3 regions of the Streptomyces gobiensis genome follow, and region 1 is predicted to be linked to each of the others. Evidence: predicted binding sites of a transcription regulator. Region 1 holds the regulator's gene; each other region holds the start of a gene.
The links. Region 1 encodes HrcA, which represses chaperone genes, less so after heat shock. Its sites were predicted from a motif close to TTNGCACTCNGNNNNNCNGAGTGCNAA; they were not measured.
Positions count from the first base shown of each region.

Region 2: the regulator HrcA is predicted to act here: its motif matches at 8,731-8,757, upstream of groL (chaperonin GroEL).
Region 3: the regulator HrcA is predicted to act here: its motif matches at 7,507-7,533, upstream of groES (co-chaperone GroES).

Region 1 covers NZ_CP086120.1:1,340,752-1,350,919, reverse strand. Annotated here, with positions in the region: gene hemW (radical SAM family heme chaperone HemW) at 398-1,630, shown strand; gene test1122_RS06325 (DUF3097 domain-containing protein) at 1,627-2,484, opposite strand; gene test1122_RS06320 (MBL fold metallo-hydrolase) at 2,498-3,208, opposite strand; gene hrcA (heat-inducible transcriptional repressor HrcA) at 3,398-4,414, shown strand; gene dnaJ (molecular chaperone DnaJ) at 4,415-5,542, shown strand; gene test1122_RS06305 (nitronate monooxygenase) at 5,942-7,042, shown strand; gene test1122_RS06300 (16S rRNA (uracil(1498)-N(3))-methyltransferase) at 7,039-7,776, shown strand; gene test1122_RS06295 (histidine triad nucleotide-binding protein) at 8,426-8,779, shown strand; gene test1122_RS06290 (ribonuclease Z) at 8,784-9,707, shown strand; gene test1122_RS06285 (class I SAM-dependent methyltransferase) at 9,649-10,168, opposite strand, start outside.
Region 2 covers NZ_CP086120.1:2,281,950-2,292,117, forward strand. Annotated here, with positions in the region: gene test1122_RS10395 (TIGR03086 family metal-binding protein) at 1-23, shown strand, start outside; gene test1122_RS10400 (2OG-Fe dioxygenase family protein) at 68-838, shown strand; gene test1122_RS10405 (DUF4031 domain-containing protein) at 789-1,061, opposite strand; gene test1122_RS10410 (hypothetical protein) at 1,058-1,420, opposite strand; gene test1122_RS10415 (MurR/RpiR family transcriptional regulator) at 1,469-2,437, shown strand; gene murQ (N-acetylmuramic acid 6-phosphate etherase) at 2,460-3,392, shown strand; gene test1122_RS10425 (M23 family metallopeptidase) at 3,414-4,427, opposite strand; gene test1122_RS10430 (ArsR/SmtB family transcription factor) at 4,474-4,983, opposite strand; gene test1122_RS10435 (alanine/glycine:cation symporter family protein) at 5,126-6,565, opposite strand; gene groL (chaperonin GroEL) at 6,945-8,573, opposite strand; gene test1122_RS10445 (cold-shock protein) at 8,855-9,058, opposite strand; gene test1122_RS10450 (MoaD/ThiS family protein) at 9,471-9,749, opposite strand; gene thrC (threonine synthase) at 9,853-10,168, opposite strand, start outside.
Region 3 covers NZ_CP086120.1:3,509,212-3,519,379, reverse strand. Annotated here, with positions in the region: gene test1122_RS16550 (response regulator transcription factor) at 157-768, opposite strand; gene test1122_RS16545 (WhiB family transcriptional regulator) at 1,169-1,492, shown strand; gene test1122_RS16540 (LysR family transcriptional regulator) at 1,706-2,620, opposite strand; gene test1122_RS16535 (MOSC domain-containing protein) at 2,701-3,357, shown strand; gene test1122_RS16530 (SDR family NAD(P)-dependent oxidoreductase) at 3,643-4,416, shown strand; gene test1122_RS16525 (ester cyclase) at 4,524-5,216, shown strand; gene groL (chaperonin GroEL) at 5,337-6,956, opposite strand; gene groES (co-chaperone GroES) at 7,053-7,361, opposite strand; gene test1122_RS16510 (polysaccharide deacetylase family protein) at 8,113-9,132, opposite strand; gene test1122_RS16505 (class I SAM-dependent methyltransferase) at 9,333-10,168, shown strand, end outside.

The DNA.
Region 1 (10,168 bases):
GGGCGCCTCGAGGGCTTCCCAGCTCTGGACTCCGTCCGTCGGTAGTGGCTGAGCGCCGCTGTCGGCGGAGGGAGTTCCCCTAACCCAGCCCCTTCCCGAAACTGGGGGCTGACGCCCCCAGACCCCCGCCCCGTGTTGTGGGCACTCGCAGCCCCGCGAGGGGCTGTGGGTGGGCACAACCCGGCCACGGCCCGCACAGGGCCAACCCCGGGGCCCCGGGGCAAAGCCCCGGTTACGGGAAGGGGCGGGGTACGGGGAAACCCACCACCGGCACCCCCGCAGCCGGGCGAAGCCCCGCCGTGCGGCGGAGCGGCATATCGGTACAGCCGGGAAGGGGCGGCATAGGGGAAACCCGCCGCCGGGCCTGGGGCGGGTACGGATGCCGGACAATGGGCGTATGCCATCCGCACTGCCCGATGGGCACCCCATGCCCGACGACGGGACGCTGCCCGCACATGCCCTGGAGGGCAGCGCCGAGCGCCCGCTCGGCTTCTATCTGCATGTGCCGTACTGCGCGACGCGCTGCGGCTACTGCGACTTCAACACCTACACGGCCAGTGAGCTGCGCGGCTCCGGCGGCGCACTCGCCTCACGGGACAACTACGCCGAGACGCTCGCCGAGGAGATCCGGCTCGCCCGCAAGGTGCTGGGAGATGATCCCCGGCCGGTCGAGACCGTGTTCGTCGGGGGCGGCACCCCGACGCTGCTGCCCGCCGCGGACCTGGGGCGGATGCTCGCCGCGATCCGGGATGAGTTCGGCCTTGCGGAAGGCGCGGAGATCACGACGGAGGCGAATCCCGAGTCCGTGGACCCGGCGTATCTGGCCCGGCTGCGGGAGGCGGGCTTCAACCGGGTCTCGTTCGGGATGCAGAGCGCCCGGCAGCATGTGCTGAAGGTGCTGGACCGTACACACACGCCGGGCCGCCCGGAGGCCTGTGTCGCCGAGGCACGGGCGGCCGGGTTTGAGCACGTCAATCTGGACCTGATCTATGGCACGCCGGGGGAGAGCGACGATGACTGGCGGGCATCGCTGGCCGCCGCGATCGGCGCCGGGCCGGATCATGTCTCCGCGTATGCGCTGATCGTCGAGGAGGGTACGCAGCTCGCCCGGCGCATCCGCCGTGGTGAGGTGCCGATGACCGATGATGATGTGCACGCCGATCGCTATCTCATCGCCGAGGAGGCGCTGTCGGCCGCGGGCTTCGGCTGGTACGAGGTGTCCAACTGGGCGACGACCGACCGAGGCCGCTGTCGGCACAATGAGCTGTACTGGACCGGTGCGGACTGGTGGGGCGCGGGCCCCGGAGCGCACAGCCATGTCGGTGGGGTGCGGTGGTGGAACGTCAAGCATCCGGGTGCGTACGCGCAGGCCCTCGCGGAAGGGCGGTCGCCGGGGGCGGGGCGGGAAGTCCTCACGGCACAGGACCGTCGCATTGAGCGGGTCCTCCTTGAGCTGCGGCTGGTGGAGGGATGCCCGCTGGATCTCCTCGCCCCCGCTGGGGCGGCGGCCGCGCGGCGGGCGCTGGGGGACGGTCTCCTGCGGCCCGACGCGTACGACAGCGGCCGGGCCGCGCTGACCCTGAGAGGGCGGCTCCTGGCCGACGCGGTCGTCCGGGATCTGGTGGACTAGCTGCCCCCGGTGGGGCCGCCCACCGTCACATGGTCGATCAGCCGCTCCACCGGACCGAGGAGATCGGGCTGAAGGTCGCGGTATGAGGTGACGGCGCTCAGGATGCGCTGCCAGGCGGCTCCCGTGTTCCCGGGCCAGCCCAGCGCGCGGCAGACCCCGGTCTTCCAGTCCTGGCCGTGTGGCACCCGGGGCCAGGCGCCGATGCCGACGGACGCCGGCTTCACCGCCTCCCAGATATCGATGTAGGGGTGGCCGACGATGAGGACGTTCTCATCGGTCACCGCTGCGGCGATACGGGACTCCTTTGAGCCCGGCACCAGATGGTCCACCAGGACGCCGAGGCGGGCCTCGGGGGTGGGCGAGAAGTCCTTGACGATGGCCGGGAGGTCGTCGATGCCCGCCAGATACTCCACGACCACGCCCTCGATCCGCAGATCGTCGCCCCACACCTTCTCCACCAGCTCCGCGTCATGGCGGCCCTCGACATAGATACGCCCCGCCCGGGCCACCCGGGCCCGGGCGCCGGGCACGGCGAGGGAGCCGGAGGCGGTGCGCCGTGGTGGGGCAGGTCCGGTGGGTGTGGTGGCAGTGGCGGGCCGGGGCCGGATCAGCGTGACGACCTTGCCCTCTAGCAGAAAGCCCCGTGGCTCCATGGGGAAGACCCGGTGCTTGCCGAAGCGGTCCTCCAGCGTCACGGTCGGGCCCTGGGCTGTCTTCTCGCAGCGGATCACCGCCCCGCAGAAGCCGGTGGTGACCTCCTCCACCACCAGATCCGGCTCCGCCGGGACCTCCGGCACCGGCTTGCTCCGCTGCCATGGGGGCGTGAGATCCGAGCTGTACCGCCTGCTTCGCATGGACGCCATTGTCCTACGGATGAGCGAAGCGCCCTGCCAGCAGGTCCCGTTGGGCGCGTACGAAGGCCGCGTCGACCACAGCTCCGTGCCCCGGCACATACGTCGCGTCCTCGCCGCCCAGCGCCAGCAGCCGGTCCAGCGCGGCGGGCCACTGGCCGGGCTGGGCGTCCGGACCGGCCTGGGGGTCGCCGGACTCCTCGACGAGGTCGCCGCAGAAGACGACCTCCGGCTCGCCCGGTACGAGAACGGCCAGGTCATGGCAGGTATGCCCGGGGCCGACATTGGCGAGCAGTATCTGGCGCTCACCCAGCGCCAGCGTCAGCTCCCCGGACACCTGGTGGTGCGGGGCGACCAGGACATCCACGGCCTCAGCCGCCGCGTCGGGGTCGACACCATGCCGGATGGCGTCCTCACGGAGCTCCTCCACGGCGCGGTGACCGGAGAGCAGGAGTGCCGTGCCGACCGCGCCGTAGACCTCCACCCCGGCGAAGGCGGCCGTGCCCAGGACATGGTCGAAGTGCGGATGGGTCAGCGCCACATGTGTGACCGGCAGCCCGAAGAGTTCAACGAGCTGCCGCCGGGTCTCCGCGCCGTCACGCAGAGTGGCGCCGGTGTCGACGACGAGCACCCCCGCAGAACCGGCGACCGCCCCGATCGTCTCGTCCCAGCCCGGCATCCGGCGTCGTACGACTCCCGGCGCGAGCTCTTCCCAAGTGGGCTTCATACGGCGACGCTAGCGCCACCACCAAGGGCGCGCTCACTGAGAGCCGGACCGTGCGCGGTACCGTCGGTCCGGCCGCCCTTGCCCTGGCTGCGGCACCCGGCCGTACACTGGCTCAGGGAGCTGGCACTCGGATCAGAGGAGTGCCAAAGTGGATGATCGTCAGACCACGGCCGGACGGAGGTGCGCGGAATGCTCAGTGAACGCAGACTCGAGGTGTTGCGCGCCATCGTCCAGGACTATGTGGGCACCGAGGAGCCGGTCGGCTCCAAGGCCCTGACCGAGCGGCACAATCTCCAGGTCTCCCCGGCGACCGTGCGCAATGACATGGCCGCCCTGGAGGACGAGGGGTTCATCGCTCAGCCGCATACGAGTGCCGGCCGTATCCCCACCGACAAGGGCTACCGGCTCTTCGTGGACAAGCTGGCGGGTGTCAAGCCACTGTCCTCTCCGGAGCGCCGGGCCATTCAGAACTTCCTCGACGGAGCCGTCGACCTCGACGATGTCGTGGGACGCACGGTGCGGCTGCTGGCGCAGCTCACCCGGCAGGTCGCCGTGGTGCAGTACCCCTCGCTGACCCGCTCGACGGTGCGGCATGTGGAGCTGCTGTCACTGGCGCCCGCGCGGCTGATGCTGGTGCTGATCACGGATACCGGACGGGTCGAGCAGCGTATGGTCGACTGCCCGGCGCCCATCGGTGAGACCACCGTGGCGGATCTGCGGGCCAGGCTCAACAGCTGCACCGTGGGCCAGCGCTTCACCGAGGTGCCGCAGCTGGTGCAGGACCTTCCGGACTCCTTCGACCTGGAGGACCGGGGGACGGTCTCGGCGGTGCTGGCGACCCTGCTGGAGACCCTGGTTGAGGAGACCGAGGAGCGGCTGATGATCGGCGGCACCGCCAATCTCACTCGTTTCGGTCATGACTTCCCGCTGACCATCCGGCCTGTGCTGGAGGCGCTGGAGGAGCAGGTCGTCCTGCTCAAACTGCTCGGGGAGGCCAAGGACTCGGGCATGACCGTACGTATCGGGCATGAGAATGCTCACGAGGGTCTGAATTCCACCTCGGTGGTCTCGGTCGGTTACGGTTCCGGCGACGAGGCAGTCGCCAAACTCGGCGTGGTCGGACCGACCCGCATGGACTACCCCGGAACGATGGGAGCGGTACGCGCAGTGGCACGTTACGTCGGACAGATTCTCGCGGAGTCGTAAGTGGCGACGGACTACTACGCGGTCCTCGGCGTACAGCGCGATGCCTCGCAGGACGAGATCAAGAAGGCATTCCGTCGGCTGGCCCGTGAGCTGCACCCGGATGTGAACCCGGATCCGAAGACCCAGGAGCGGTTCAAGGAGATCAACACCGCTTACGAGGTGCTTTCCGACCCGCAGAAGAAGCAGGTCTACGACCTGGGCGGGGACCCGGCGGGCGGCGCGGCCGGCGCTGGCTTCGGAGCGGGCGGCTTCGGCAACTTCTCCGACATCATGGACGCTTTCTTCGGCACCGCCGCACAGCGCGGGCCGCGTTCGCGCACCCGGCGGGGCCAGGACGCCATGATCCGGCTCGATATCGATCTGGACGAGGCGGCCTTCGGTACGACCAAGGAGATCCAGGTCGACACCGCGACGGTGTGCACCTCCTGCAGCGGTGAGGGCGCGGCGCCCGGCACCTCGGCACAGACGTGCGACATGTGCCGTGGGCGCGGTGAGGTCTCGCAGGTCACCCGGTCCTTCCTGGGCCAGGTCATGACCTCGCGGCCGTGTCCGCAGTGCCAGGGCTTCGGCACGGTCGTGCCGACCCCGTGCCCCGAGTGCGCGGGTGACGGGCGGATCCGCTCGCGGCGCACCTTGACGGTGAAGATCCCGGCCGGTGTGGACAACGGAACGCGGATCCAGCTGGCCGGTGAGGGTGAGGTCGGGCCCGGCGGTGGCCCGGCTGGTGACCTCTATGTCGAGATCCATGAGAACCCGCACTCGGTCTTCCAGCGCCGTGGCGACGATCTGCACTGTACGGTCACCATCCCCATGACGGCGGCTGCGCTGGGCACGAAGTGCCCGCTGGAGACGCTGGACGGTGTGGAGGAGGTCGACATCCGGCCCGGTACTCAGTCCGGCCAGTCAATCCCCTTGCACGGGCGCGGCGTCACTCATCTGCGTGGTGGCGGCCGGGGTGACTTGATCGTTCATGTCGAGGTGCAGACGCCCAGCAAGCTGGAGCCGGAGCAGGAGGAACTGCTGCGGAGGCTTGCGAAGCTGCGGGGCGAGGAGCGGCCATTGGGCCAGTTTCAGCCGGGCCAGCAGGGCTTGTTCTCCCGCCTGAAGGACGCCTTCAACGGCCGCTGACGGAGGATGCGGGCGGAGGGGGTTTTCCCCAACCCCGCCCCTTCCCGAAACCGGGGGCTGCCGCCCCCAGACCCCCAGGTGTTGTGGGCACTCGGGCCGCCCGAGGGGCGATGGGGGTCCCCCCATGCCCTTAAGGCTATGGGGGAGGGTGGGCACAACACCGGCCACCGGCCCGCACCGGGCCAACCCCGGGGTCCGGGGCGAAGCCCCGGTTCCGGGAAGGGGCGGGAATTGGGGAAACCCACCCACGGCACCCCCGCAGCCGGGCGGCGCCCCGCCACGCGGCGGAGCCGCATATCGGTAGAGCCGGGAAGGGGCGGGACGGGGAGAATCCCCGCGCGGAGCGGACGGCTCCGGCCCACCCGTAGCGGTCATACCGCACCGTGCCAGGATGTAGCCATGTCCTCCGCCCTGACGACGCTCTCCGCTCTGTCCGAGCACCCCATCGTGCAGGCCCCCATGGCCGGTGGCGCTTCCTGCCCGGAGCTGGTCGCCGCCGTGAACGGGGCCGGAGGCCTCGGCTTTCTCGCCGCTGGGTACAAAACCCCGGAGGCGATGTACGAGGAGATGAAACAGCTGCGACGGCTGACCGATCGCCCCTTCGGGGTGAACGTCTTTATGCCGCAGCCGTCCACCGGCCCCGGCAGCGACACCTCGGCCGCGGTCGAGGTCTACCGGGAACAGCTCTCGGGCGAGGCCGCCTGGTACGAGACCGAGCTCGGCGACCCCGACCAGGGCACGGACGACGCCTACGAGGGCAAGCTCGCGATTCTCTACGACGACCCGGTGCCGGTGGTCTCCTTCACCTTCGGCTGCCCGTCCCGCCGGGTCCTGGAGAACTTCACCAAGGTCGGCACGGTGACGGTGGTCACCGTCACCTCGGTCGCCGAGGCACAGACCGCCCAGTGGTCCGGCGCCGACGCCATCTGTGTGCAGGGCATTGAGGCAGGTGGCCACCAGGGCACGCACCGGGACACTGCGCAGTCCGACGGGTTCGGCGCCGGGGTCGGGCTGCTCTCGCTGATTACGCAGATCAGCGAGGCCGTCCAGCTCCCGATCATCGCTGCGGGCGGGCTGATGCGTGGCGGCCAGATCGCCGCCACGCTCGCTGCGGGCGCCACCGCCGCCCAGCTCGGCACCGCCTTTCTGGTCTGCCCGGAGTCCGGGGCGCACACCCTGCACAAGGAGGCCATGACCAATCCGCTGTTCACCCGCACCGAGCTGACCCGGGCGTTCTCCGGGCGGCCCGCGCGCGGGCTGGTGAACCGTTTCATGCGGGAGCACGGGCCGTACGCGCCCGCCGCCTATCCGCAGGTGCACCACCTCACGGCGGGGCTGCGCAAGGCGGCCGCCAGGGCCGGGGATCCGCAGGGCATGGCGCTGTGGGCGGGGCAGGGCCACCGGATGGCCCGCTCGCTGCCGGCCGGGCAGCTGGTCGAGCTGCTGGCCGCCGAGCTGGAGATGGCCCGTGGCGGGCTGACCAACCGGGGAGCGGGATGACGGCGCCGGTCTTCCTTGCCGAGACGGACCGGCTGGCCGTCGGCACGGTGCTGCTCGATGGACCAGAGGGGCGGCACGCTGTCTCGGTACGGCGGCTGCGGGCCGGTGAGGAGATCGTGCTCACGGACGGTGCGGGCACCGGGGCGTACGGCACCGTGCTGGCGGCCGAGGGCAAGGACCGGCTGGAGGTCGCGGTCACCGAGGTCCGTACCGAGGCCGAGCCGCAGCCGCGCATCACCGTGGTCCAGGCGCTGCCCAAGGGGGACCGGGGCGAGCTGGCCGTGGAGACCATGACCGAGACCGGTGTGGATGCCGTCGTGCCGTGGACGGCCTCCCGTTGCGTCACCCAGTGGAAGGGTGAGCGTGGGCAGAAGTCGCTGGCCAAGTGGCGTGCCACCGCACGGGAGGCGGGCAAGCAGTCCCGTCGGCTGCGCTTCCCGATCGTCGAAGAGCCCGCCACCACCCGGCAGTTGACGCCGCTGCTCTCCGGCGCCGACTTCGCGGCCGTGCTGCATGAGGAGGGGAGCGAGCCGCTGGCCACCGCCGAGCTTCCCACGGACGGTGAGATCGTTCTGGTCATCGGGCCGGAGGGCGGTGTCTCCCCGGAGGAGCTGGCCGCCTTCGCGGAGGCGGGCGCGAAGCCGTACCGGCTGGGCCCGAGCGTGCTGCGCACCTCCACCGCGGGCACGGCCGCGGTGGCCTTGCTGCTGGGCCGTACCGGCCGCTGGAGTTGAGCCGCGTCACGGCCCGGTCGGTGGGCGAGGGTGGCTGAATATCGGTGTTCCGCCAGGTGGGGGGCGGTGGGACGCTGGCGGTATGAGGGCGTTACGCCTCATCGGCGCCATGGGCGCGGCCGGAGTGCTGGTCGTCGGGGTCGCGGCGTGCGAACCGGCGGCCGACAGTGGCCTGAGCGCCTTCGCGGTGGCCGTCGCCACCGACCAGGCCGGGACCCGGGCGCTGGAGCGTGAGGGCGTCAAGGTCAAGTGGCTGAACTGCACCTCGACCGTGGGCGAGCGGGCCACCGGGGATGCCTCTCCCAGCGTGCGCGGCGTCGCCACGGTGGACTGCCTGGGTGAGACCGAGGACCGTAAGAAGATCACCATCAACGGGCAGGTGACGGAGGAGACCGGCGGCCGCTGCGTACGTGGCGATCTGACCGCCAAGGTCGCCGGTGAGACCGTTTTCCAGGCGAACGCCCTGGGTAACTGCGGCGCGCGCCCCACCAGCACGCCACCCGCACCGCCGACGCCGCCCGAACCACCCGCCCCCACGGGCAGGGAAACGGTGACCGAGACGGTGACCGTCACCGCCGATCCCGCACCGAGTGCCCCTGCGAGCCGTCACCGCAGCAGAAGTAGGAGCATGACCGGTAGCATCCGCTCCATGGCTGGAGAACCGCAGGCCGACTGCCTGTTCTGCAAGATCGTCGCGGGCGAGGTCCCGGCGACCATCATCCGGGAGACGGAGACGACCGTCGCCTTCCGGGACATCAACCCACAGGCACCCACCCATGTTCTGGTGATCCCCAGGGTGCACTACGCCAACGCCGCCACCCTGGCCATCGCCGAGCCGGGGATCACCGCGGATGTGCTCCGGGAGGCGGGCGAGGTCGCCGCGCAGGACAAGGCGGAGTCGTACCGCGTCGTGTTCAACACCGGTTCTGGCGCGGGCCAGACCGTCTTCCACGCACACGCCCACGTCCTCGCCGGACGTGGCCTGGAATGGCCTCCCGGATAATTCCTTGTCAGTTCGCGAACTGGTCGTTCTCGGCACCGCCAGTCAGGTCCCGACCCGGCACCGCAACCACAACGGCTATTTCCTGCGCTGGGACAGCGAGGGCATCCTCTTCGACCCCGGCGAGGGTACGCAGCGTCAGATGGTGCGCGCCGGGGTGGCCGCGCACGATCTCACCCGGCTGTGCGTCACCCACTTCCACGGCGACCACTCACTGGGCCTGGCCGGGGTCATCCAGCGCATAAACCTCGACCGGGTGCCACACCTGGTCACCGCCCACTTCCCGGCCAGCGGCCAGCGCTTCTTCGACCGGCTGCGCTACGCCACCGCGTACCGCGAGACGGTGCAGCTCCACGAGGAGCCGGTCCGTTCCTCCGGAGCCCTGGCCACCACACCCGCCTTCACCCTGACCGCCCGTAAGCTCTCCCATCCGGTGGAGTCCTATGGCTACCGGCTCGTTGAGCCCGACGGCCGCCGGATGTTGCCCGACCGGCTCGCCGCCCATGGCATCACGGGGCCGGACATCGGCCGCCTCCAGCGGGCGGGCGAGCTGCGCGGCGTTCCGCTCACCGAGGTGAGTGAGCACCGCCCCGGCCAGCGCTTCGCCTTCGTCATGGACACCCGTCTGTGCGATGGAGCCTATGAACTGGCGGACGGCTGCGACATGCTCGTCATCGAGGCCACCTTCCTGGACGAGGATGCCGGCCTCGCCAAGGAGTACGGCCACCTGACCGCGGGACAAGCGGGCCGGATCGCCGCCGTATCCGGGGTCCGCCACCTCGTCCTCACCCACTTCTCCCAGCGGTACAGCGCACCCGAGGCCGCTGAGGTCTTCGCGGCGCAGGCCCGCGCGGCGGGCTTCGAGGGTGAGCTCACCGTCGCCCGGGACCTGCTGCGGGTCCCGGTGCCCAAGCGGGCAGCGTCTGGGTAACGCGCCACAGCCGCCGGGGCAGTTCACCCTCCTCGAAGGCGTGCACCTCATCGAGCCGCCAGCCCCGTGCCAGGGAGTCGACGAGGGCGCGGTCGAAGAAGTGCACGGCGAAACCACCGTGCTCATAGATGTCATCGCCATGCGCGGTGCCCGAGCCGTAGTGGGCATCGCCGGTGTGGCGGACCGTATAGACGAAGGTGCCGCCGGGGCGCAGCACACGGCCGATCTCGGCCACCGCGGCGTGGATCTCCGCCGTGGACAGCGCCATGCAGAGCAGCATGTGCGCGAAGACGGCGTCCACGCTGTGGTCGTCCAGCGGCAGCGGGGTCCGTACATCGTGGACCAGGGTGGTCACCCGCTCCCCGACGCCCGACCGCTCGGCACGCTCCCGCAGCTGTGCCAGGCCGTCCGCGCTGAAGTCCGCGGCCTGTACGGAGAATCCGCGCCGGGCGAGATACAGC
Region 2 (10,168 bases), 940 kb from region 1:
CACTGCTGGGACGTCAGCCGTAAGCAGCGTGGGACCCGCGCCCGGACACCACGTACGCTCAGCGGAGATGACTGAGAATCAACCGCAACTCAGCACGCCTGGAAAGGGACAGCGCGAGATGTTACGCCCCTATGTCCACCTGCCCGCGGATACGGTCAGGGGAGCACTGGCCGAGCACTCCGAAAGGGAGCTGAAATCGCTGACCGAATCCTGGGCCGGCCTTCCCGTGGACCGTTTTATGAAAGACGCGGCGACGTACCGGCGGCGTCGCTACAGCGCATTCCGGTTTGCCGGGAATTCACTCGTCAGGACCGTGCATGGAGCATTCCGGCAGTCCACTGAGGTGAATCCGCTGCACGGTGGTGTGGCCCGGGAGTTCGCCCCGATGGAGGAGGAGACCGCCCGGTCCGGGGTGCTGCGTTCGCTGGTTCTGGCGCTGCTGGACGAGCTGCCCGGCGACTTCGACCGGGCCGCAGGGAGCATCGGGGTTCACCAGATACGTATCCTCGCCAGCCGGGACGAGACCGGGCTGCCCGCGCCCGAGGGCATCCATGAGGACGGGCACCACTTCGTGGCGCAGGTGCTGATGCGCCGCGACAATGTGGTGGGCGGTGAGTCCCGGCTCTATGACCGTGAGCGCGAGCCGCTTTTCCGTACGACGCTGCTGGAGCCATTCGAGACGATCATCATTGATGACCGCCGGGTCTTCCACGGCGTCTCGCCCATCGAGCCGGGCCCGGAGCTGTCCATCGGCGTACGCGACATGATGCTGGTGGACTTTATGCCGCTTACGCCGGGCGGGCGCGGCCCTTCGGACGGCGCAGCCCGGCAGCCGTGAGACGGCGGACCAGCTCCTTGCTGCCGACCTCCACCGCCCCCAGCCGTACCGCTTCCGCGTAACGCGTCGACGGTACGTCGTAGTGGTCGCCGTCGAAGGCGCGGCGTGGTGACCCCAGCAGCGCCGCGAAGGCGTGCAGTTCGTCGTAGGAGACATCGCTGACCAGATGCGACCACATGCGCCCATGCCCCGGCCACGCCGGCGGGTCGATGTACACCGTCATGTGTGCGCCCCCAGCCCGCCCAGCGGCGCCACCGCCGTAGCCTTCTTCATACAGACCCAGTACGGGTCCTCCCCCAGCTCCGGCTCGATCTCCAGCGCGTGCGGGTCGGTGTCGCCGCACAGCGGGCACACCGGCCATCGCCCGTAGCGGTCCAGCAGCGCGTCCTGCACATCCTGGGCGATCAGACCGGCCACAAACGCCGCACCCTCCGGCCACTGCTGCACCCACCAGCGCCGGTGCGCGACGGCGTCCTCGACCAGGGAGACGATATCGGCCTCCGCCACATCGTCCGCCGTCAGATCGGCGAGGATCAGCGCCCGGGCGGTGTGCAGTGCCTGTTCAAGGTCCATAACAGCCATTGGACCAAAGTCTTGACGAGCCGCACGCCCGGAAATAACTTCCCTGGAGTGAGGAACCGAGCGAAGGAAAGTTTCACCCAGTCGGCCCCGGCGCCGTCCCGCCCGGCCCGGCCGGCCCGGCCGGCTCCGCCCACCCCGCCCGGCCCCGGCGCACTCGCGGCGAAGGTACGGACCCTGGCGCCCTCCATGACCCGCTCCATGCAGCGCGTCGCCGAGACCGTCGCCAAGGACCCCGCGGGCTGCTCGGCCCTCACCGTCACCGGACTTGCGGAGCGCACCGGTACCAGCGAGGCCACCGTCGTACGCACCTCACGCGTCCTCGGCTACCCCGGATACCGCGATCTGCGGCTCGCGCTCGCCGGACTCGCCGCCCAGCAGGCGTCCGGCGCGGCCCCCGCCGTCACCGCCGATATCGCCGTCGACGATCCGATCCCCGACGTCATCGCCAAGCTCGCTCTCGATGAACGGCAGACCCTCGCCGACACCGCCGCCGGGCTTGATCCGGCCCAGGTGGAAGCGGCCGTGAGCGCCCTGTCCGCCGCGCGCCGGATCGACGTATACGGCGTCGGCGCCTCCGGCCTGGTCGGCCAGGACCTCGTCCAGAAGCTGCTACGGATCGGCCTGGTCGCCCACGCGCACTGCGACCCGCACCTCGCCGTCACCAACGCCGTCCAGCTGTGTGCCGGCGATGTCGCCCTCGCCATCACCCACTCCGGCCGTACCGTCGACGTCATAGAGCCGCTGCGGGTCGCCTTCGACCATGGCGCCACCACCGTCGCCATCACCGGCCACCCGGACGGCGAGATAGCGCAGTACGCCGATCATGTCCTGACCACCTCAACCGCCCGGGAGAGCGAGCTGCGCCCGGCTGCCATGTCGAGCCGTACCAGCCAGCTCCTGGTCGTGGACTGCCTCTTCGTCGGCGTAGCCCAGCGCACCTACGAGACGGCCGCGCCCGCCCTCTCGGCCTCCTACGAAGCGCTCGCACACCGCCACTCGCCCCGCCAGACCCGCTGACCGCCCGGAGAGCCGCGCCACCATGACCACCCCCAGCGAGCTGCGCGCGCAGCTCGACACGCTGACGACCGAGGCGTTCCGCCCCGAACTCGCCGACATCGACCAGCTCCCCACCCTGGAAATCGCCCGGCTGATGAACGGTGAGGACACCTCCGTGCCCACCGCCATCGCCGCCGGGCTCCCCCAGATCGCCACCGCGATCGACGCCGCCGCCGAACGGATGGGCCGTGGCGGCCGGCTGATCTACGCGGGTGCCGGTACCGCGGGGCGGCTCGGCGTACTGGACGCCAGCGAGTGCCCGCCGACCTTCAACACCGACCCCTGCGAGGTCGTCGGCCTGATCGCGGGCGGCCCCGCCGCGATGGTCACGGCGGTCGAGGGCGCCGAGGACCGCAAGGACCTGGCGGCCGCCGACCTCGACCGGCTGACCCTGACCGCCGATGACACGGTCGTCGGCGTCTCGGCCTCCGGCCGCACCCCCTATGCCATCGGCGCCGTGGAACACGCCCGCACGCTGGGCGCCCTCACCATCGGCCTGTCCTGCAACGCCGGTTCGGCACTCGGCGCCGCCGCCGAGCACGGCATCGAGGTCGTGGTGGGCCCCGAGCTGATCACCGGCTCCACCCGGCTCAAGGCGGGCACCGCCCAGAAGCTCGTCCTGAACATGCTCTCCACCATCACCATGATCCGCCTGGGCAAGACCTACGGAAACCTGATGGTCGACGTCCGAGCCTCCAACGAGAAGCTACGGGCCCGCTCCCACCGCATCGTCGCCCTGGCGACAGGCGCGAGTGACAGCGAGATCGAGGCGGCCCTGACCGCCACCAACGGCGAGGTCAAGAACGCCATCCTCACCCTCCTCACCCAAGTCGACGCCCCCACCGCCGCCCAGCTGCTGGACGATTCCCACGGCCACCTCCGCGCCGCCCTCCGGTCCGCCCAGAAGACCCCGTAAACCACCCCGTCAGCCAGCCGGTCAGCCGGTCAGTGGCTTCCCGCTCAGCGCCAGCGTGGCTTCGCCCACCGTGAAGACCTCGCCGCCGACGGGCACACCGGCTCCGCGCCAGGAGAAGGGGACCCCACGGGCCACATCCAGGTCCGGGCTGTCCATGAGCTGGAAGTGCACATGCGGTTCGGTCGAGTTGCCGGAGTTTCCACAGCGGCCCAGGAGTTGGCCCGCGCGCACCCGGTCGCCCTCGCGGACGGCCAGCGAGCCCCGCTGGACATGGGCGTACGCGGCGTAGGTGCCGTCGCCCAGGTCAAGGATGACGCGGTTGCCGAAGACCCGGCCCGGGCCGCCCATCTGCCGGAACAGCGCCTCGACGAGGAAGAGGTAGAGCAGGGCGGGAAATGAGTTGCGGCTGAGGTGGTCGCGCTGGCTGTCAACGGCACGCACGACGGTGGCGTCGGCGACGGCCAGGAGCGGGGCGCCGAAGGCCGGGAAGTCACGGTTGCGGCGGGCGATGGGCCACCAGCCGAAGCCGGGCCGGGTCTGTCCTTCCGGCTCCGCCACGATGTCGATGGCGTACGCCTGGCCGCAGCCATGGGTGCCGTGGCTGGGGACCTTGTCGGCCGGGCTGTTGAGCGCGGACCAGCGGCCGGTGACCGGTGGGGCGACCTCGACGGGCTGCGGGGCACCGGGCTCACCGGCAGCGGGCGCCGTGGGCTGCTGGCTCGCTACGGCCCCGAGGGCGATCGCCAGCCCCAAGGGGACCCAGCCCCACCAGTAGGGGACATCGACGTAGAAGCCTGCCGCGAAGAGGGCGAAGAACGCCGCCCAGCAGCAGTAGGAAAGGGCCTTGAAGACATTGCCCCGGCGCGGGACACCGGGTGCGGTGGGCGCCCAGTTCCCCACCGCCGTCAGGGCCATCGCCAGCCCGAGCGGAATCAAGGTCCACAACCAGGAGAGGTCGAAGAAGAACTTCGCCACGAGCTGTGCGAAGAACACCACCAAGCCCCAGCGGGCCACGACCATGGACATTTTGCGCATGGACTCCCCCAGTAATCGCGCGTGGTACGTATTAGGGCTTTCGTGTTCAGGGCCGGGACGCGGCCAGGACCACCAGCAGCGGCACCACCCGTGCCGCAGGGACCTCGTAACGGCCCCGCCCCGCGGTGTGCAGCCAGCCCGCGGAGGTCAGTTGACGCAGATGGTGGTAGATCTGCCCGGTCGTACCGAGCCCTTCAAGCGCGGTCAGCTCGGCAACGGTGCGGCGGCCGCCAAGGATCTCGTGGAGCAGACGCATCCGTACGGAGTGCCCCAGCGCCGCGAAGGACTCCGCGGCATCCGACCAGTCCGCGTCGAGCAGCGCGTCGGTGGGCAGGCCGTACTGCCACTCGTACCGCTCATCCGTCGGCAACCGGACCGCCCCGGTGAACAGCACACCGCCGTCGACGGCCCCCGTCTCGGCAAGCTTCGCCTTCAGGCCCTCCAGCGCCCAGAAGTCCGCGTCCACCGGGTAAGCAGTGCGGCCTCCGTCGCGGTCCGCCCCCTCGAGCGACGCCATGCGGCGCTCCAACTCCGCGACACGCTCCTCAAGCTCCATGTCTCAAATTTACGTAATTACGTACTTCACGCAAGTGGTTTCGGGGGAATGAGCGTCTCGCCATGGGATCAGCGCCGAAGGCGGCACCCCTCCGTCAGGGGTGCCGCCCTCGGCGCTCATGAGCCGGTCGGTCGCCGACCGGTCAGTGGGCTGCGGACGTGGCCGGAGTCTTCTCCGGCGACGGCTCCGTGCCGGTCGGCTCCCAGCACTCGATTTCGCCCTTCAGGCCCGGGACGCGGTCCCGGGTGAAGACCGGGTCGAGACCGGCCCGGCGCTGGGCCACATAGTCGTCCAGCAGCTTGAAGGCGATCACCGAGAGCGGCAGGATCGCCAGCAGGTTGACCAGGACCATCGCGCCCATCGTGATGTCGGCGAGGTTCCAGACGATGCTCACCGAGCCCATCGCACCGAGGACGGCGCAGGCCAGGACGGCAGCGCGGTATCCGGTCATCACCGACTTGCTCTTGGTGATGAACTCGATGTTGGACTCGCCGTAGTAGTAGTTACCGATCATGGAGCTGAAGGCGACCATAAAGACCACCAGCGTCAGCACATGACCGGCCCAGCCGCCCAGGGTGTGGTTGAACGCCGACTGAGTGACATCCGCGCCACCGCGCTCCGCGAGCGAGGGGTTGGCGCTGAGGATGACGAAGGCGGTCATGGTGCAGATGATCAGCGTGTCGAAGTAGACGCCGACGGTCTGTACGAGGCCCTGCTTGACCGGGTGGGTGGTCTCGGCGGCGGCGGAGGCGTTGGGGGCCGAGCCCATACCGGCCTCGTTGGAGAACATGCCGCGCCGTACGCCCTGCAGGATCGCGGTGCCGATGGCGCCGCCCGCGACCTCGCGGAGACCGAAGGCGCCGCCGATGATGTCGCCGAGCATCCGGGGGATCTCGGTGACGTTGAGGACCACCACGATCAGGCCGAGCAGCAGATAGATGGTGGCCATCACCGGGATCAGCGTGGTGGTGACCTTGGCGATCCGCTTGACGCCGAAGAACACGGCCAGCGCGAGCATGATGGCCAGCGCGAGGCCGAGGACCGGAGTGAACCAGTCGGCGTCCGCGCTGCCGCCCAGCGAGCCCTTGGCGGTCACCGTGATGGTGTTGGACTGCACGGCGGTGAGGACGAGCCCGAAGGTGAGGGTGATCAGGACGGCGAAGAGGACGCCGAGCCAGCGCTTTCCGAGGGCGCGCTCCATGTAGTAGGCGGGACCGCCCCGGTAGGTGCCCTTCTCCTTGCCGCGTGCCTTGTAGAGCTGGGCGAGCACCGACTCCACGAACGCGGAGGCGCCGCCGACGATCGCCATGACCCACATCCAGAAGACCGCGCCCGCGCCGCCGAGGGTGATGGCGGCAGCCACACCCGCGATATTGCCGGTACCGATACGGGCGGCGGCGGAGATGGTGAAGGCGCCGAAGGGGCTGACGCCGTCCTTCGGCTTGTCCTTGAAGACCCGGAACATATCCGGGATGAGCCGCAGCTGCACCGCCTTGGAGCGGAAAGTGAAATAGAGACCCGCGACAACGACCAGCGGAATCAGCAGATACGTCCAAAAATGATCGTTGATTTCAACGATCATGGAGTCCAGCGTGTTCATGCGTGTAGTACGTCCCGTCCTTGTGAGTCGGGTTGTGCTCGGCTCAGACGGCGCTTGTACGGGTCTCGTACGGGTACTGCGGTCGGCCGCGGAAGAAGGTCTCCCGTTAAAGCTCCCCGGAGGTTAACCAGGGTCCTTTGGCGCTGAATAGACACAAAGGCCGTGCTGAATCTCACACCGCGAGACGACTGAACACGCCGATGCGCGGCACCTTCACTCAGGGTCAGCGTGACTCGGTGGGGTCTTGTCCAGACCCGGGTCCCGGGGCGCGAAGCCCCGAAGCCGGGCAGCGCAAAGGGCGGCACCTCCGGAGAGGTGCCGCCCTCAGTCGCGCGGTGCGGGGGCTTCTGACCCAGGAGGGTCAGAAGTCCATGCCGCCGCCCATACCGGCAGCAGCGGCGTCCGCACCGGCAGCCGCCTTCTCCGGCTTGTCGGCGATGACAGCCTCGGTGGTGAGGAAGAGCGCCGCGATCGACGCGGCGTTCTGCAGCGCCGACCGGGTCACCTTCGCCGGGTCGATGATGCCCTCGGCGATCATGTCGACGTATTCACCGGTCGCGGCGTTCAGACCGTGCCCCGGAGTCACGTTGCGGACCTTCTCCACCACAACGCCGCCCTCAAGACCGGCGTTGACCGCGATCTGCTTGAGCGGAGCCTCCAGCGCCAGCTTCACCGCGGCCGCGCCGGTGGCCTCGTCGCCCTCGAGCTCGAGCTTCTCGAAGACCGAAGCGGCCTGCAGCAGGGCCACGCCGCCACCGGCGACGATGCCCTCCTCGACAGCGGCCTTGGCGTTACGCACCGCGTCCTCGATGCGGTGCTTGCGCTCCTTGAGCTCCACCTCGGTCGCGGCACCGGCCTTGATGACGGCGACGCCGCCGGCCAGCTTCGCGAGGCGCTCCTGGAGCTTCTCGCGGTCGTAGTCCGAGTCGGAGCTCTCAATCTCGGCACGGATCTGGTTGACCCGGCCATGGACCTGCTCGCTGTCGCCGGCGCCGTCCACGATGGTGGTCTCGTCCTTGGTGATGACGACCTTGCGGGCGCGGCCAAGGAGCTCCAGACCGGCGTTCTCCAGCTTGAGGCCGACCTCCTCGGAGATGACCTGACCACCGGTGAGGATGGCGATGTCACCGAGCATGGCCTTGCGGCGGTCACCGAAGCCCGGAGCCTTGACGGCGACGGACTTGAAGGTGCCGCGGATCTTGTTGACGACGAGCGTGGACAGCGCCTCGCCCTCGACGTCCTCGGCGATGATCAGCAGCGGCTTGCCCGACTGCATGACCTTCTCCAGCAGCGGAAGGAGGTCCTTCACGTTGCTGATCTTGGAGTTGACGATCAGGATGTACGGGTCGTCAAAAACGGCCTCCATACGCTCCATGTCGGTGGCGAAGTAGGCCGAGATGTAACCCTTGTCGAAGCGCATGCCCTCGGTGAGCTCAAGCTCAAGACCGAAGGTCTGCGACTCCTCGACGGTGATGACACCTTCCTTGCCGACCTTGTCCATCGCCTCGGCGATGAGCTCGCCGATCTGGGTGTCAGCGGCGGAGATGGAGGCGGTGGAAGCGATCTGCTCCTTGGTCTCCACATCCTTGGCCTGCTCCAGCAGGGCGGCGGAGACGGCCTCGGTGGCCCTCTCGATACCGCGCTTGAGGGCCATCGGGTTGGCACCGGCGGCGACGTTGCGAAGGCCCTCACGGACCAGCGCCTGCGCCAGGACGGTCGCGGTCGTCGTGCCGTCACCGGCGACGTCGTCCGTCTTCTTCGCGACCTCCTTGACCAGCTCGGCGCCGATCTTCTCGTATGCGTCCTCGAGCTCGATCTCCTTGGCGATGGAAACACCATCGTTGGTGATCGTGGGGGCGCCCCACTTCTTCTCAAGGACGACGTTACGGCCCTTGGGGCCGAGGGTGACCTTTACGGCGTCGGCGAGCTGGTTCATCCCGCGCTCGAGGCCGCGCCGCGCCTCCTCGTCGAACGCGATGATTTTGGCCATGTGAAGTGGTCCTCCCAGACGGGTGGGTTTCTCCGGACCGCGCTGGCGCCCGCGACGGACGGTCTGCGAGCCTGGTGGTTCCTTCCCACCCGGCCTGCGGACCTCACCGAACCGGTCCTTCTTTGTCACTCTCACTCGGAGAGTGCTAACGCAATGATTAGCACTCGACCCACCCGAGTGCAAGCGGCTCCCGGACACCCGCACGTCCCGCGCACGCCGAAGGGCCCGTGCCCCCGACGGGGAGCACGGGCCCTTTCAGACGATGTGGCGTGGTCGTCGCTTCAGGCAGTCACGCGGACCATGTCCGCCTGCGGCCCCTTCTGACCCTGCGAGATCTCGAATTCGACTCGCTGCCCCTCCTCAAGGGTGCGGTACCCGTCCATCTGGATCGCGCTGTAGTGGACGAACACGTCCGCACCACCGTCGACCGCGATGAAGCCGTACCCCTTCTCCGCGTTGAACCACTTGACGGTGCCCTGAGCCATTCCTAACTCCCCTATTACTGGCCCTTGCACGAGACCGCACTCCGCGGACCCGGGTCAGACCTCACCCCACTCACCAGGAGTTGGGGTGTGCGCCGGAACGCGTCGACCGCCGCTGAATGTATCTGGACGGACGCCCTGTGCAACAGGTCAATCGGACGAGAATTCTGAGTACGGCCGACCGGCGATACCGGTTCAAATGCCGGAAAAGCGGGGCAAGTCGGGCCGGGCATAGCGGATCAACACGACAAATCGTTCAGCAATTTCTGGCACAAGTTGTCGTGTTCTCATATGCGTTCGGCACATCACGCCGGGAGGGGGGTGGGCTAACTGTACCGCTTTCCGGAACGTGAAATTGCCCCCTGACCGCGCAAGCGGAGGGGGCAATTCCGGAAATATTGTGCTGTATGGACGGTTAGCAGCCACCCGCCACGGCCGGAATGATCGAGACGCCCGCGCCGTCCGGCGTCGGGGTCTCCAGACCCTGCTCGAAGCGCACGTCGTCGTCGTTGACGTAGACGTTCACAAAGCGGCGCAGCTTACCCGTGTCGTCCAGCACCCGCGCGGCGATGCCCTGGTGGTTCTTCTCCAGGTCCGCGATCACCTCGGCAAGGGTCGCGCCCTCGGCCGGGACCTCGGCCTTGCCGTCGGTGTAGGTACGCAGAATGGTCGGGATACGGACGGTAACGCTCATGGCTTCACCTTCTGTGAGAACAGGTCAGGGGGCGGAGGGGCGAAGAGGCGGAGGGCAGGAGGAGGCGGGAGAGGACGGGAGAGGGCGGGAGAGGGCGGGACAGTCAGCCGAGTCCAGCTTCGCGGAACGCGTCCAGGCTCGGGCGGATCACCGCCGAGGGGCGCGTCGTGGGCGCCACCGCGTCCAGGGTCTTCAGACCATCGCCGGTGTTCAGTACGACAGTGGTCAGGGCCGGGTCCAGCACACCGCTCTCGATCAGCTTCCTGGTGACACCGACGGTCACCCCGCCCGCGGTCTCCGCGAAGATCCCCTCGGTACGGGCGAGCAGCTTGATCGCGTCCACAACCTGCTCATCGTTGACGTCCTCGACCGCGCCCCCCGTGCGACGCGCGATGTCCAGGACATAGGGGCCATCCGCC
Region 3 (10,168 bases), 2.2 Mb from region 1:
ATGTCCTGCGCTCTCCCCTCACGCCTGACCGACCGGTCCCCGAGGAACTCCATACATCAAGCATGCGGCACGCGCGAGATTGCGACACCTGGCCGTACCCCGAACACACCGCCCCGCCCACCCAGGGGTGGGCGGGAGCCCCTCGCGGACAGGGCTCTAGCGGACCAGACCCCAGCGGAATCCCAGCGCGACGGCGTGTGCCCGGTCCGAGGCGCCGAGCTTCTTGAAGAGCCGGCGGGCGTGTGTCTTCACCGTGTCCTCGGACAGGAAGAGCTCCCGGCCGATCTCGGCGTTCGACCGACCGTGGCTCATGCCCTCCAGCACCTGGATCTCACGAGCGGTCAGCGTCGGGGCGGCGCCCATCTCGGCGGAGCGCAGCCGCCGGGGAGCGAGCCGCCAGGTCGGGTCGGCCAGCGCCTGGGTCACGGTGGCCCGCAGCTCGGCGCGCGAGGCGTCCTTGTGCAGATAGCCGCGGGCACCGGCGGCGACGGCCAGCGCCACCCCGTCGAGGTCCTCCGCCACGGTCAGCATGATGATACGGGCGCCCGGGTCCGCAGACAGCAGCCGCCGCACGGTTTCCACTCCGCCCAGACCGGGCATCCGGACATCCATCAGGATGAGGTCTGAACGGTCGGCGCCCCAGCGGCGGAGGACTTCCTCGCCGTTGGCCGCCGTCGTCACGCGCTCAACGCCGGGCACGGTCGCTACCGCACGGCGCAGCGCCTCTCGGGCAAGCGGGGAGTCGTCGCAAACGAGGACGGAAGTCATGGCCGCCCTCCGCTGCTGATGCGCATCACCTTGAGCCTCCAGGCTGCTTAAGAATCGTCACCTGTGCGCTTGACGGACTCGGACGCCTGCCCGAGCACCATTCCGCCAACCGCTTCCGCACTCTCAACGACGGTCACCCGAAAGAGTTACGGGCTCGGACGCCCACGTTCAGCACTCTACGTGAGTGCGTGGATACGCATCAGGGCGCCTGCCGTCGGTTCAACACGCGCACCCCCACTGTGCCCTATTTGGTCGCTTTTGCTTCCGCTTTGTGGTGTCCGTGGCTAAATTCGCAAAGAGTCATATTTACATCTACTAACAACATGGATGTACGGTCGGAGATGTCTTGATCCGCTCTGATCGGCTCAGCAGCCACAGCAACGCTCCGAGAGGACGAGCAATGGCAGATTTCTCCCGCCTTCCGGGCCCCAACGCCGACCTATGGGACTGGCAACTCCTCGCCGCCTGCCGTGGGGTCGACAGCTCGCTCTTCTTCCACCCTGAGGGGGAGCGCGGGGCGGCTCGCAGCGCGCGTGAGGCATCCGCGAAAGAGGTCTGCATGCGCTGCCCGGTCCGTGCCGAGTGCGCGGCCCACGCCCTCGCCGTGCGGGAACCGTACGGCGTCTGGGGCGGGTTGACCGAGGACGAACGCGAGGAGCTGATGGGCCGGGCCCGCAACCGCCTGGTAACGACCCCAAGCCGCCCACCGGTGGAAGTCCCCTAGCCCAGCCCCTTCCCGAAACTGCGGGCGAACGCCTCCCAGGCCCCCCACCCCGTTGTGGGCACTCGCAGCCCCGCGAGGGGCTGTGGGTGGGCACAACCCGCCCACCGGCCCGCACCCGGCCAACCCCGGGGCCCGGGGCGAAACCCCGGTTTCCGGGAAGGGGCGGGAATTGGGGAAACCCCACCCCGCACCCGGGGACACGCAAGCGCGCCCTCAGGAAGACGTACCCCGCCCCGCCCCCGCAGCCCCCAGCCGCCCCAGCATCGCGCCGACCGCCGGAACCCGCGCAAGATCCGGCAACGTCAGCGCGACCACCTCCCGCCGCACCTCCGGCACGACCCGCACCGTACGGGCCCCCTTGGCCCGTACGGACTCCACCGCCAGCTCAGGCAGCACCGCCACGCCCAGCCCCGCACCGACCAGACCGACCACGGCCGGATAGTCATCGGTGGCGAAGTCGATCCGGGGTGTGAAGCCAGCCGCCTCGCACACCTCGACCAGATGGCGACGGCAGCGCGGACACCCCGCGATCCAGGGCTCCTCGGCCAGCTCCCCGATGCCAACGCGCTCGGCCGCGGCAAAACGGTGCCCCTCCGGAACCAGCCCGACGAGACGGTCGGTGAGCAGCGGGCGTACGACCAGGTCGTCCCACTCGGGGTCGGCGGGGCCCCCACCCGGATAGCGGAACGCGAGCGCGATTTCGCAGTCGCCCGCGCGCAGCATCTCCACCGAACGCGGTGGCTCGGCCTCCACCAGGGAGACCCGGGTGCCGGGATGCTCGGCACGCATGGCGGCGACCGCGGCGGGCACCAGGGTGGAGCTGCCGCTGGGAAAGGAGACCAGGCGCACCCGGCCGGCACGGAGTCCCGCGATGGCCGCCACCTCCTCCTCGGCGGCGGTCAGCCCGGCCAGGATTCCGGCGGCGTGCCGGATCAGCGCCTCACCCGCCTCGGTCAGCCGCGTCTCCCGGCCCGCACGGATGAGCAGCGGAGTGCCTGCTGACTGCTCCAGGGACTTCATCTGCTGGCTGACGGCGGGCTGGGTGCAGCCCAGCTCCCGGGCGGCGGCGGAGAAGGATCCCGTCGATGCCACGGCGCGCAGCACCCTCAGATGGCGGGCTTCGATCATGTCGCAACCATAAGCGAGGCTTGGGGTGGTCGCGAAGTATCCGGTCTAAGCTTTGAGGGCCAGGCTTTAGCCTTACCGCTATGCGTCTCCTTTCAGTGAATCTTGGCATCCCGCACTCCGCCGACTACACGGCCGCCGACGCCGGGGTCACCGGCATCGACAAACGACCGGCCGACGGTCCGGTGGCCATCACCGCGCCCGGGCCGAGGGGCACCGGCGGCAGCGGGCTGGCCGGGGACGTGGTGGGTGATCTGCGCCATCACGGAGGCGATGACCAGGCCGTGTACGCCTTCGCCCGGGAGGATCTCGACAAGTGGGAGAAGGAGCTCGGGCGTGAACTGCCCCATGGGGTCTTCGGCGAGAACCTCACTACCTCCGGGCTGGATGTCAACAGCGCGCTGATCGGGGAGCGTTGGCGGATCGGCGCGGATGTGGTGCTGGAGGTCTCCTCGGCCCGTATCCCCTGCCGGACCTTCGCGGGCTGGCTCGGGGAGCGTGGCTGGGTGAAGCGTTTCACCCAGTGGGGCAGGCCCGGGGCGTATCTACGGGTGATCGAGCCGGGCGAGGTGAGGGCTGGCGACTCCATCGAGCTCCTGTACCGCCCCGAGCACGAGGTGAGCGTTTCTTTCCTGTTCCGTGCGTACACCACCGAGCCGGAGCTGCTGCCGCGCATTCTGGCCGCTGGCGACGCGCTGGACCCGGAGGCGCGGCAGAAGGCGCTCAAGCGCATCGGGTAGACGCGCCGCAGCACGGTCGGTGCGGTGAACTTCAACGAGCGCTGGCCGTACCGCCGCTGGCGCCGCGCCGAACGTTGGTGCTGCCGCGCGAGCCGACCGTGCTGCGTGGTTACGCCGGAGGCGTGGGCGATGGGGGATGGCTCCTTATCTGCTCTACCCCGAAGACCAAGGCCTCGTAGGACAGTTCGTGGTCGTTGAACCGGGCCGAGGGGCTGGGAACACGCCCGGGGCTGGACATGACCGTCGCTGAGTCGGCAGCTGGCCGATGCGACTAACGTTCCCTGTATGACGACTGCACTGATTACGGGAGCGACAGCCGGGATCGGCGCCGCCTTCGCGCGGCGACTGGCCCGGGACGGACACGATGTGGTGCTGGTAGCCCGGGACACGAAACGGCTGAGCGACCAGGCCACCGAGCTGCACGACCGGCATGGCGTCGAGGCGTCCGTGCTGACCGCCGACCTCGCCACGGAGGAGGGCATCGGAGCAGTCGAGAAGCGGCTGGGAGATGGTAAGCACCCGGTTGATCTGCTGGTGAACAACGCCGGTTTCGGGCTCAAGGGCCGCTATCTGGAAGTGCCGATGGCGGACGAGCTGATGATGCTGAAGGTGCACTGCGAGGCGGTGCTGCGGCTGACCTCGGCCGGGGTGGAGCAGATGCGGGAGCGGGGCCGCGGCGGGGTGGTGAACGTCGCCTCGGTGGCGGCCTTCGTCCCGCGTGGGACGTATGGCGCCAGCAAGTCATGGGTCGTGCAGTTCACCCAGGGGGCCGCGCAGGACCTCGCGGGTTCGGGGGTGCGGCTGATGGCGCTGTGCCCGGGCTTCGTACGGACCGAGTTCCACGAGCGCGCGGGGATGGGCGTGAGCGAGGTGCCGGGATGGATGTGGCTGGACGCGGACAAACTGGTCGACGCGGCGCTGAAGGACCTGGCCCGGGGCAAGACGCTGTCCATTCCGGATCCGCGCTACAAGGCGATGATGGGCGCAAGCAAGCTGATCCCGCGGGGGATGCTGGGGAAGCTGTCGTCCGGCTCGGGGCGTAAGTACGGCCCGAAGTAATCCGGCGCACGCATCGCGTGAACCCGCTCCCCGACATCTGCGTATCGGGCATATTTCACTAGGCTTGATTTATCGGGCATAGCACCCTCGGGGACGCGGGAGGCGCCATGACATTCGTGCAAATGATCGACTGCAAGACCAGCAGAGTCGACGAGATGAACCGACTCATGGACCGGTGGATTCAGGCGACTCAGGGAAAGCGGACGGCGACTCATGCGATCGTCGGCCGGGACCGCTCCGACTCCACGCATGTCGTCGAGATCGTGGAGTTCCCCTCCTATGCGGAGGCGATGCACAACTCGCAGCTGCCGGAGACCGACCGGATCTTCCAGGAGCTGGTGGCACTCTGCGATGAGCTGCCGACGTTCACCGATCTCGATGTGGTCCGGGACGAACAGCTGAACAAGGAGACGGCGCGCCGGGTCTTCGGTTTGATCAGCCTGGGCACTCTGGACGCGCTCCACGAGCTGATCGCCGACGACTACCAGAAGCACGACCCCGCCAGCCGTACGGACCCCATCGGACTGGAGGAGTCCAAGGACGAGCTCAGGGGCTATATCGAGGCCTTCCATCCCCAGTTCACCATTGAGGACCAGGTGGCCGATGGCGACCTGGTGACCACCCGGTGGACGGTCCACGGACGGCACACCGGAGAGTTCCTGGGCGTAGAGCCCACTGATAACTCCGTGACGGTCACCGGCCACACCACCCACCGGTTCCAGGACAGCAAGATTGTGGAGGCGTGGCTCAACTGGGACCAGTTCGGGCTGTTCGCCCAGCTCGGCATCCTCGAGCAGTAGCGCGGCGGAAGCCGTGGCCGGGCCGGGCCGTTGGCCGTGGAGCCGTGACAGGCGAAAGGCCCCGGCCCCGCCGGATGGCGGGTTCGGGGCCTTTGTGCCGTGGTGCGGCGGTGCCGTGCGTCAGTGCGCGTGACCGTGGCCGTGACCGGCCTCGTCCTCCTCGGCGGGCTTCTCCACGACCAGCGTCTCGGTCGTGAGGAGCAGCGAGGCGATGGACGCGGCGTTCTCCAGTGCGGAGCGGGTGACCTTGACCGGGTCGATGACGCCGGCCTTCACCAGGTCGCCGTACTCACCGGTGGCGGCGTTGAAGCCCTCGCCGTTGCCGAGCTCGGCGACCTTCGAGGTGATGACGTAGCCCTCGAGACCGGCGTTCTCGGCGATCCAGCGCAGTGGCTCGACGACCGCACGGCGGACGACGGCGACACCGGTGGCCTCGTCGTCGGCCTTGCCGAGGCCGCCCTCAAGCACCTTCGCGGCGTGCACGAGCGCGGAGCCACCACCGGAGACGATGCCCTCCTCGACCGCGGCGCGGGTCGCGGAGATGGCGTCCTCCAGACGGTGCTTCTTCTCCTTGAGCTCAACCTCGGTCGCGGCGCCGACCCGGATGACACACACGCCACCGGCCAGCTTGGCCAGGCGCTCCTGGAGCTTCTCGCGGTCCCAGTCGGAGTCCGTGGCCTCGATCTCGCCCTTGATCTGAGCGATGCGGCCCTGCACATCCTCGGCCTTGCCAGCACCGTCGACGACGGTGGTGTCGTCCTTGGTGACGGTGACGCGGCGGGCGGTGCCCAGCACATCCAGACCGGCCTGGTCCAGCTTGAGGCCGACCTCCTCGGCGATGACGGTGGCGCCGGTCAGGGTCGCCATGTCGCCGAGCATTGCCTTGCGGCGGTCGCCGAAGCCGGGGGCCTTCACCGCGACCGCGTTGAAGGTGCCGCGGATCTTGTTGACGACCAGGGTGGACAGCGCCTCACCCTCGACATCCTCGGCGATGATCAGCAGCGGCTTGGAGGAGCCCGCCTGCATGATCTTCTCCAGCAGCGGCAGCAGGTCCTGGATGGAGCTGATCTTGCCCTGGTGGATCAGGATGTACGGGTCGTCGAGGACGGCCTCCATACGCTCCTGGTCGCTCACCATGTACGGCGACAGGTAGCCCTTGTCGAAGGCCATGCCCTCGGTGAAGTCGAGCTCCAGACCGAAGGTCTGGGACTCCTCGACGGTGATGACACCGTCCTTGCCGACCTTGTCCATCGCCTCGGCGATCAGCTCGCCGACCTGCTTGTCCTGGGCGGACAGCGCGGCGACCGCGGCGATGTCCTCCTTGGAGTCGATCGGCCGGGCGGTGGCCAGCAGCTCGTCCGAGACGGCCTTGACCGCGGCGTCGATGCCCTTCTTCAGAGCGGCCGGAGAGGCACCGGCGGCGACGTTGCGCAGGCCCTCGCGGACCAGCGCCTGGGCCAGCACGGTGGCGGTGGTGGTGCCGTCACCAGCGATGTCGTTGGTCTTGGTGGCCACCTCCTTCACCAGCTGGGTACCAAGGTTCTCGTACGGGTCCTCGGCCTCGACCTCGCGGGCGATGGTGACACCGTCGTTGGTGATGGTCGGAGCGCCGAACTTCTTGTCGATGACGACGTTGCGGCCCTTGGGGCCGATGGTCACCTTCACGGTGTCGGCGAGCTTGTTGACGCCACGCTCGAGGGCGCGACGGGCGTCCTCGTCGAACTTCAGGATCTTCGCCATGGGTGCGTATCCCTATTCCTTCTCAAATGAACCGCGCCCTGGCCCCGGCTGTCTTAGACACGGGAACCAGGGCGCGGATCAGAAAACTTCGGTGACTTACTTCTCGACGATGGCGAGCACGTCGCGAGCCGAGAGGACGAGGTACTCCTCGCCGTGGTACTTCACCTCGGTGCCGCCGTACTTGCTGTACAGCACGATGTCGCCGACCTTGACGTCGAGCGGAAGACGGTTGCCGTCCTCGAAGCGGCCCGGGCCAACGGCAAGGACAGTCCCCTCCTGGGGCTTCTCCTTGGCAGTGTCCGGAATGACCAGGCCTGAGGCCGTGGTCTGCTCAGCGTCGAGCGGCTGGACCACAATGCGGTCCTCGAGCGGCTTGATGGCAACCTTGGAGCTGGCGGTCGTCACGATCCGACCTCCCCCTTCGGAGATCTCACGGGGTCTTATGTCTGGGGTGGCGACCTGGTAGATCCGTCGTCGCGGGTGCCGGATCTGCCCGTCGCATATCTGGCACTCCCTGGTGGAGAGTGCTAGCCATGAGACTATGCCGCGCTTAGCACTCGGTCAAGCCGAGTGCCAAAACCGGCGGGGTGCCCTGCTGCGGGGTGGTCCGGAGCGTCGGGGCTGGGGTGGGTGGTGGGTTGCGTAGAGGGGTGAGCGCAGCCCCGGCCCCCGAGGCGTTGTGGGCACTCGGGCCTCCCCCAGGAGGTGCCCCCACCTGCCCGGCTGTGCCGGTGTGCGGCTCCGCCGCGCGGCGGGGCTTCGCCCCCGGCGGCGGGGCTGCCGTGGGTGGGTGTTCCCCGTATCCCGCCCCTTCCCGGCTGTGCCGATATGCGGCTCCGCCGCGTGGCGGGGCTTCGCCCGGCTGCGGGGCTGCCGTGGGTGGGGCTCCCCGAATCCCGCCCCTTCCCGGAAACCGGGGCTTCGCCCCGGGGCCCCGGGGTTTACCGGTGCGGTCCGGGTGGCCGGGTGTTGTGCCCACCCGTTCCGCCCTGGGGGCACCTCCCTGGGGGCACCTCCCAGACGAAGTCTGGGGGAGTTAGCTGGGGGAGGAACGACTGCCCACAACACGGGTGGGGGTCTGGGGGCGGCAGCCCCCAGTTTCGGGAAGGGGCGGGTATTGGGGAGACCCACCCCGGGCACCCGCGCCGCCGCACGCTCAGATGTAGTCCTCCAGTCGCGCGAGCGCGAAACCCTGGTCGGTGACCGTGCGCAGCGTGCGGCGGACCATATCGGTCATAGTGCCGCCCCAGTGCTCCGGCCCACGGAAGTGGGTCAGGATGATGTCGCCCGGGTGAAGCCTGCGGTCGGCGCGGCTCCAGTCAAAGCGCTTGGCCCAGGCCTCTTCCGCCCAGAGCGGGACAGCGCGGATACCGCAGGAGGCCGCCGCGCGCAGGGTGTCGCGGTTGTACACGCCGTACGGCGGGCGGAAGAGCCCCGGGGTCCTGCCGATCTCCTTGGCCAGGACCTCCTGCTGCCCGCAGATCTCACGCCGCTGCTGCTCATAGGAGAGCTTGTTCATCTCCCGGTGATGGAGGGTGTGATTGTTGATCGCGACGCCGTCGCGACTCATCTCACGGAAGTACGCGTAGTTGTCGTTCGCCACATAGTCGGCGAGGAAGGCGCTGTACGGCACATCCAGCTCACGCAGCATCCGCAGCAACTCGGGGTCCTTCTCGTGCCCGTCGTCGATGGTGAGGAAGACGACCTTGTCATCGGTCGGTACCCGGGTGATGACGGGCGGCAGCCCCCGTTCCGAGATATGCCCCGGGTCGCTACGGAGCTCGGGCTTCCGCTCCGGCGGCGCGGGCGGCCGCAGCGGGGTCTTACGCACCTTCCAGCGCTTGACGGCGGCGATCCGGCGCGCCTCAGCGCGACGCAGCCGGTCCGCGTACGCACCGAGCGACGCTGCCGCAAGCTGGGCCTGCATACGGCGTGGGGCGCCCAGGGCGAGGTCCGGGCCCGCGGCTGGCCCACCGGGTCCGGCCAGCAGGTGCCGGCCATGTTCGGCGAAGGGCGGCCCGGAGGCCGACAGCGGCTCGTCGAGGCCGGACAGGTCCGGATCCCCGGGATGCGACGGCCCGCTGCCGGCCGCGCAGGATACGGCCAGCAGGGCGGCCAGTGAAGCGCCGCCGGTCCGCCGCACATTGCGCCATGCATAAGACCGCTTTCTCCCCATTTGATGTTTTTGTACGACTTGTGTGATGAGCGACATAGTGCCGGATCTTGCCAGTCAGCCCCCTGCCACGCAGGCGGCCTCCGGCGCCCGGGCGACACCGGAGGGGGAAAATGGCCCGTGTGGCTGAACCTGAATCCGCTGACCGACCAACCGACACCGCAACCGGCACCGCAGCCGATGCCGTAGCCGCTTTCGAGGCCCTGCGGACCGAGGAGGGGCAACGGCTGCTGAAGGCGCTGCGGGACTACGACCCCGCGCAGGAGCTGGCCATCGCCACCCGGCTACGCCGCGAGCACCCGGCCCAACTGGTGTCGGCCGCGCTTGGGCAAGCGCGGCTGCGGCAGCGGGCGGTGGCGAAGTTCGGTGCCGAGGACGCGGCGCGGATGTACTTCACATCGAACGGTGTTGAGCAAGCCACCCGAACGAGTGTGGCCGAGTACCGTGCCGCGCGATTCACCACACGGGGGGTGCGGCGGCTGGCCGACCTGTGCTGTGGCATCGGCGGCGACGCGATCGCGCTGGCCCGGGCCGGGGTGACGGTGCTGGCCGTGGACCGTGATCCGCTCACCTGCGCGGTCGTACGGGCCAACGCGGCGGTGCTGGGGCTGGCGGACCGTATCGAGGTGCGCTGCGCGGAGGTCGGCGACGTCGATATCTCCGGCTACGACGCCGTCTTCATCGACCCGGCCCGGCGCGGCGGCCGTGGCCGGATCTTCGACCCGGAGGCGTACTCACCGCCGCTGTCCTGGGCCGTCGAGGTCGCCGGGCGGATGTCGCACGCCGCGCTGAAGATCGCTCCCGGGGTGCCGCACGAGGCGATCCCCGAGGAGGCCGAGGCGGAGTGGATCTCGGTCGGCGGGGAGGTGAAGGAGGCCGTGCTGTGGTTCGGCGGCCAGCCGGGGGTGCGCGCCACGCTGCTGCCCGGCTGCGCGTCCCTGATCGGCACCGGGCTCCCCGACCCTGAGCCCGGGCCGGTGGGGCGCTATCTGTACGAGCCAGACGGGGCCGTGATCCGTGCGCATCTGGTCGCCGAGGT